2 regions of the Streptomyces cinnamoneus genome follow, and region 2 is predicted to be linked to the other one. Evidence: riboswitches for the same ligand, from Rfam matches in the RefSeq annotation. Region 2 holds a riboswitch; the other holds the start of a gene.

Region 1 (3,356 bases), 3.2 Mb from region 2:
GCCCGCGGGCACCGTGCGGCGCTCCCCGTTGACGCTGATGGTGTGGGTGATCACTTCGCCGGCGGTCATGCGGACTGCTCCTGGAGGACGGGGGTGAAGCGCTGGGGGGAGAAGGGCAGGGCCTCGTCGGGCAGCCGCCCGGTGGTGAGCACCTCGGCCATCACGTCACCCGTGAGCGGGGCGAGCAGGACGCCGTTGCGGTGGTGCCCGGTGGCCGCCAGCAGGCCGGGCAGCCGGGTGGGGCCGAGCAGGGGGGCGTTGTCGGGCGAGCAGGGGCGCAGCCCGGCCCGGGTCTCCACCAGCGGCAGCTCGGTGATCCCGGGCACCAGCTCGTGGGCGTCGCGCAGCAGCTCGTAGACGCCGCCCGCGGTGACGGTGGTGTCCCAGCCCAGCTCCTCCGTCGTCGCCCCGACGACCAGCTCGCCGTTCTCGCGCGGCACCAGGTAGACGTGGCCGCCGCGCACCACCGCCCGCACGGTCCGCGAGAGGAAGGGCCGGTACGCCTCCGGCACGCGCAGCCGCAGGATCTGGCCCTTGACCGGGCGGACCGGCGGCAGGACGTCCGGCGGCAGGCCCTCCAGCCGGCCGCTGTGGCTGCCCGCGGCCAGCACGGTCTGCCCGGCGGCGACGCGCGTGCCGTCGGCGAGTTCGGCGCCGGCCGCCCGGTCGCCGGACAGCAGCGCCCGTACCGCCGCCGACCGGTGGAGGGCCACTCCGGCCCGCTCACAGGCCGTCAGCAGCGCCCCGGCCAGCCGGCGGGGGTCGGTCTGGTGGTCGCCGAGCGCGTGGAGCCCGCCGCGCACGCCCGGCGCGAGCATCGGCTCCAGGCGGCGGCACTCGCGCCCGGTCAGCCACTGCGAGTCCAGGCCCGAGCGCTGCTGGAGGTCGTGGAGCTCCCTCAGATGGGCCCGGTCGTCGGCGTCCAGGGCGACGGCCAGCGTGCCGCAGGCGCGGTAGCCGGTGTCCCGGCCGGTCGCCTCCTCCAGCTCGGCCGTGAACTGCGGGTAGCGGCGCGCCGAGGCCAGGTTCAGGGCCAGCAGGTCCTGCTCGCCGTAGTGCAGCTCGGTGACCGCGGCCAGCATCCCGGCCGCCACCTGCGCCGCGCCGCCGCCGGGCGCGGGGTCGGCGACGGCCGTGCGCAGCCCCCGCTGGGCGGCGCGCCAGGCCGTGACGAGGCCGATGACCCCGCCGCCGATGACGAGGACGTCGTACGTGTGGTGCGCATGGGTTGGGTGTGCCGGGGTTCGATGCGCGTGCATGGGCTTCCAGCCCCTCCCTTCGCCGGCATGACCCGGATCAGGTTCGTACGGTCGGAGGCCGTCCAGCCTCCCTCTCAGCCCGGTCCGCCCGGGCTCCCGCGAGTGCTTGCAGCGGCCACCCTAGTACGCGCCGGCGACGGCCCGGAAGGGCGGCCGGGCGCACGGAGGGCCGGACGGCGCGCCCAAACATCGTGACGCTGTGTCAGAGGTCTCCCCACGCGGTGCTCCGGCCAAGGCCGGCCGCCGCCCTACAGTGGACCGGGTGAGCGAGCAGACGAATACCTCCGGTGACCGGCGCGTCGTCATCGTCGGCGCGGGCATGGCGGGGGTGCAGACCGCCGTCGCCCTGCGCGAGCAGGGCTGGCGCGGCACGATCTCCCTGCTGGGCGAGGAACCCCATCCGCCGTACGACCGGCCACCGCTCTCCAAGGCCGTCCTGCTCGGCAAGGCGGAGGGCTCCGCCTTCGAGGTGGACTTCGCCTCGCTCGCCATCGACCTGGAGCTGGGCGTCGAGGCCACGGGGCTGCGGGCCGGCGAGCACGTGCTGGAGACCTCGCGCGGCCCCGTCCCCTACGACGTCCTGGTCGTCGCCACCGGCGCGCAGCCGGTGGCGCTGCCGGGCAGTGAGGGCGTGCCGGGCGTGCACGTGCTGCGCACCATGGACGACGCGGAGCGGCTGCGCCCGCTGCTGGCCGGGCAGCGCGACGTCGTCGCGGTCGGGGCCGGCTGGATCGGCGCCGAGTTCGCGACCGCGGCGCGCGAGGCGGGCTGCCGGGTGACCGTGGTGGAGGCCGCCGACCGGCCGCTGGCCGGCGCCCTGCCCGCCGAGGTCTCCGGCCACATGGCCGACTGGTACGCGAGCAGCGGCGCCCGGCTGCTGACGGGCGCCGCCGTGGCCGCCGTCGAACCCGGCGCGGTCGTGCTGGAGGACGGGACGCGGCTGCACACGGACGCGGTGGTCGTGGGCATCGGCGCGCGCCCCGCGACGCGCTGGCTGGACGGCTCGGGCGTCGTGCTGGCCGAGGACGGCTCCGTGGTGACCGACAACCGGCTGCGCTCCTCCCTCCCGGACGTCTACGCGGTCGGCGACTGCGCCTCCTTCCCCTCCGCCCGCTACGGGGAGCGGCTGCTGGTGCACCACTGGGACAACGCCCTCCAGGGCCCCCGGACCGTCGCGGCCAACATCGTGCACGGCCCCGCCGAGGGCGAGGTCTACGACCCGGTGCCGTACTTCTGGTCGGAGCAGTTCGGCCGCTTCGTGCAGTACGCGGGCCACCACTCCGCAGCCGACGAGCTCCTGTGGCGCGGCGACCCGGACAGCGCCGCCTGGACCGTGTGCTGGCTGCGCGCGGGCGTGCTGGTGGCGCTGCTGGCCGTGGGGCGCCCGCGCGACCTGGCCCAGGGGCGCAAGCTCATCGAGAAGGGCGCGCTCCTCGACCGCGCCAAGGCGGCGGACGCCTCCGTGCCCCTGAAGTCCGCCGTCCTGTGAGCCCGCGCGAGGCGCCGGCCGGACGGTGAAAGCGGGGGTGCGGAAGTGGTCAGGGGGCCACAGGGGTGACCTGAGGCGCGGCTCGGGGCCCGGCTCGGGTCAACCCGGCTACCGGCTGTCAGTCCCGGATGGCAGGCTTGTCCCGTGACCGAGATTGACGCAAAGATCGATGCTCTCGTCCCCGCCTGGCTCAACCTCCCCGACATCGCCGAAAAGCTCGGCGTCGAGGTGACGCGTGTCCGGCAGCTGGTCAAGGAGGGCCAGCTGATCGCCGTGCGACGTGGCGAGAACCGAGTGCTCATGGTGCCCGCCGACTTCATCGGCGAGGACAAGGTGGTCAAGGGCCTGGCCGGGACCTTGACGCTGCTGCGGGACGACGGCTTCAGCGACGAAGAGATGCTGGAGTGGCTGTTCACCGAGGACCCGACCCTGCCCGGCACGCCCGCGCAGGCCCTGCGGGAGAATCGCGGCACGGAGGTGAAGCGCCGCGCCCAGGCGCTCGCCGTCTGACCCACGGCGCGCTCGCGCCGCGAGATAAAACCATCCGGTGAGCGGGCCGGGGACGCCGACGGCGCGTCCCCGGCCCGCTGGCCGCCGACCCGGGGGAG
Region 2 (3,356 bases):
TCCGGGCGTGCACGGCCAGCAGCGCGGCCACGGCGGCGAACTGCACCAGGGTGAGCACCGCCGCCGTGGGCAGGTCGAGCAGCTGGGCGGTCTGCTGGTAGATCTCCACTTCCAGGGTGGCGTAGCGGGGACCGCCCAGGATCTGGACGACGCCGAAGGAGGTGAAGGTGAAGAGGAAGACCATCAGGGCGGCCGCCGCCACGGCCGGGGCGAGCGCGGGCAGCGTCACCCGGCGCCAGGCCCCGAGGCGGCCGGCGCCCAGCACCCTGGCCGCCTCCTCCTGGCGGGGGTCGAGCTGGGCCCACAGCCCGCCGACGGTCCGGACGACCACGGCGTAGTTGAAGAAGACGTGGGCGAGGAGGATCGCCCAGACCGTGGTGTCCAGCCGCACCCCCCACAGCTCGTCCAGCAGTCCCCCGTGCCCGAGCAGGGCCAGGAAGGCCGCGCCGACGACGACCGTCGGCAGGACGAACGGCACGGTGACCACGGCCCGCAGCAGGCGCTTGCCGGGGAAGTCGAACCGCGCGAAGACGTAGGCGCCGGGGAGCGCGAGGGCGAGCGTCAGGGCGGTGGAGGCGGCCGCCTGCCAGGTGGTGAACCACAGGACGTGGCCGATGGCGGGATCGGTGAGCACCTCGCCGGCCCGGGCGAACTGCCACCGCCCGCCGTCCTTCAGGCCGCGGGAGACGATCGAGGCGACGGGGTAGGCGAAGAAGACCCCGAAGAACGCGAGCGGCACGGCCATCAGGCCGAGCCGCGTCGCGGTCCGCCGGGCGCCCGCGCGCCCGGCCTTCGGGGTCGTGCGCCCGGTGGCCGGGGTTACTTCAGGACGAGCGAGGACCACGTCTTGATCCACTCGTCACGGTGCTCCGCGATCCGCTCCTTGTCCAGGGTCGCCGGCTTCTCGACCTTGACGCCGTACCTGGTGAAGAGCTCCGGGAGCCGGGCGTCCTGGTTGGCGGGGTTGACGAACATCTGGAGCGGCATGTCCTCCTGGAACTTCTTGCCGACCAGGAAGTCGATCAGGGCCTTGCCGCCCTCGGTGTTCTTCGCGCCGCTCAGCAGCCCGGCGAACTCGATCTGCCGGAAGCAGGTGCCGGTGGCGACCCCGGTGGGGGCCTCCTCGGGCGCGGGCTCGGCGCCCATGACCTCGGCCGGCGGGCTGGAGGCGTAGGAGACGACCAGCGGCTTGTCGCCCTTGGCCTTGCGGCCCGTGGCGGAGCCGGAGAAGCGGCTGTTGTAGGCCTGCTCCCAGCCGTCGACGACCTCGACGCCGTTGCCCTTGAGCTTCTTCCAGTAGTCCTGCCAGCCGTCCTCGCCGAAGGCGGCGATCGTGCCGAGCTGGAAGGCGAGGCCCGGCGAGGACGTCTTGACGTTCTCGGTGACCAGGAGGTTCTTGTACTCCGGCTTGACCAGGTCGGCGAAGCTCTGCGGCGGCGCGAGCTTCTTGTCGGCGAAGTAGGCGCGGTCGTAGTTCACGCAGATGTCGCCGTAGTCGACGGGCGTGACGCGGTGCCGGGAGGAGTCCAGCTGGAGGGCGCCGGGGACGCGGTCCAGGCCCTTGGCCTCGTAGGACGCGAACAGGCCCTTGTCCAGCGCCCGCGACAGCAGGGTGTTGTCGACGCCGAAGAAGACGTCGCCCTGCGGGTGGTTCTTGGAGAGGATGGCCTGGTTGACGGCCGCGCCCGCGTCGCCGCCCTTGACCACCTTGACCTTGTAGCCGGTCTCCTTGGTGAACTCCGCGAGGACCTCGTCGGACGCCACGAAGGAGTCGTGCGACACGAGCGTGACGGTCTTGTCCCCGTCACCGCCCGAACCGTCGCCGCCCCCGCAGGCGGCGAGGCCGCCGGCGCCGAGCGCGGTCACGAGGGCAGCGCTCAGGGCACGCCGAAGGTTGGTGTTCATGGTGGTGCTGACTCCCTACGCCGGTATGACCCGGATCAGGTCCGAGGGTCTGCGGGCCGTGCCGCACTCTCAGCGCTGTGTGCGCTCCCCTGTCGGAATGTTCATTTATGTCACGTTTTGCTGTGCGGTTGACCGCAGGTGGACAGTATCAGCGCTCGGCGGCGGCCAGCTGCCCGCATGCGCCGTCGATCTCCTGGCCACGGGTGTCGCGCACGGTCACGGGCACGCCGTGAGCCGCGATCGCCGCCACGAAGGCACGCTCGTCCTCCGGCCGCGAAGCCGTCCACTTCGAACCCGGCGTGGGGTTGAGCGGGATCAGGTTGACGTGCACCCGCTTGCCCTTGAGCAGGCGGCCGAGCAGGTCACCGCGCCAGGCCTGGTCGTTGATGTCGCGGATCAGGGCGTACTCGATGGAGATCCGGCGACCGGACTTCTCCGCGTACTCCCAGGCGGCGTCGAGGACCTCGCGGACCTTCCAGCGGGTGTTGACCGGCACGAGGGTGTCGCGCAGCTCGTCGTCCGGGGCGTGCAGCGAGACGGCGAGACGGCACTTGAAGCCCTCGTCCGCGAAGCGGTGCATCGCCGGCACCAGGCCGACGGTGGAGACGGTGATGCCGCGCTGGGACAGGCCCAGGCCGTCGGGCTCGGGGTCGGTCAGCCGGCGGATGGCGCCGACGACGCGCTTGTAGTTGGCCAGCGGCTCGCCCATGCCCATGAAGACGATGTTGGACAGGCGCGCCGGCCCGCCGGGCACCTCGCCGTCACGCAGCGCGCGCATGCCGTCGACGATCTGGTGGACGATCTCGGCGGTCGACAGGTTGCGGTCGAGGCCCGCCTGGCCGGTGGCGCAGAACGGGCAGTTCATGCCGCAGCCCGCCTGGGAGCTGATGCACATGGTGACCCGGTCGGGATAGCGCATCAGCACGGACTCGACGAGCTTGCCGTCGTGCAGGCGCCAGAGGGTCTTGCGGGTGGTGTCCTCGTCGCACGAGATGTGCCGCACCACGCTCATCAGGTCCGGCAGCAGGTCGGCCGCGAGCTTCTCGCGGGAGGCCGCCGGGATGTCCGTCCATGCCGCGGGATCGTGGGCGTACCGCGCGAAGTAGTGCTGGGACAGCTGCTTCGCGCGGAAGGGCTTCTCGCCGATGGCGGCGACGGCCTCGCGGCGCTCGGCGGGCGAGAGGTCGGCGAGGTGCCGCGGGGGCAGCTTGGCTCCGCGGGGGGCGACGAAAGTGAGTTCTCCAGGTGCAGGCATGGTTCTACCAGTGTCGCAGACAAAACGAGGGAGCCCGCCGTCCTGTGGACGACGGGCTCCCTCGTGAGGAAAAGCCCAGGTGAGAGCCCTGGCCGGGGACTCAGGACCCGACGAACGCCACCATCAGCAGCCACACCACCGGCGCCGTCGGCAGCAGCGAGTCCAGCCGGTCCATGATCCCGCCGTGACCCGGCAG

The links. Region 2 has a riboswitch for thiamine pyrophosphate ahead of CYQ11_RS22900 (thiamine ABC transporter substrate-binding protein). Riboswitches for the same ligand answer to the same signal wherever they lie in the genome.
Region 1: another riboswitch for thiamine pyrophosphate. It lies ahead of thiO (glycine oxidase ThiO); the one in region 2 lies ahead of CYQ11_RS22900 (thiamine ABC transporter substrate-binding protein).

What each region holds. Positions count from the first base shown of each region.
Region 1 is NZ_PKFQ01000001.1:1,914,239-1,917,594, reverse strand. It holds gene thiS (sulfur carrier protein ThiS) at 1-69, opposite strand, end outside; gene thiO (glycine oxidase ThiO) at 66-1,259, opposite strand; TPP riboswitch at 1,257-1,369, opposite strand; gene CYQ11_RS07895 (NAD(P)/FAD-dependent oxidoreductase) at 1,522-2,748, shown strand; gene CYQ11_RS07890 (Rv2175c family DNA-binding protein) at 2,893-3,258, shown strand.
Region 2 is NZ_PKFQ01000001.1:5,081,110-5,084,465, reverse strand. It holds gene CYQ11_RS22905 (ABC transporter permease) at 1-745, opposite strand, end outside; gene CYQ11_RS22900 (thiamine ABC transporter substrate-binding protein) at 820-1,905, opposite strand; TPP riboswitch at 1,901-2,006, opposite strand; gene rlmN (dual-specificity RNA methyltransferase RlmN) at 2,054-3,160, opposite strand; gene CYQ11_RS22890 (phosphatidate cytidylyltransferase) at 3,261-3,356, opposite strand, start outside.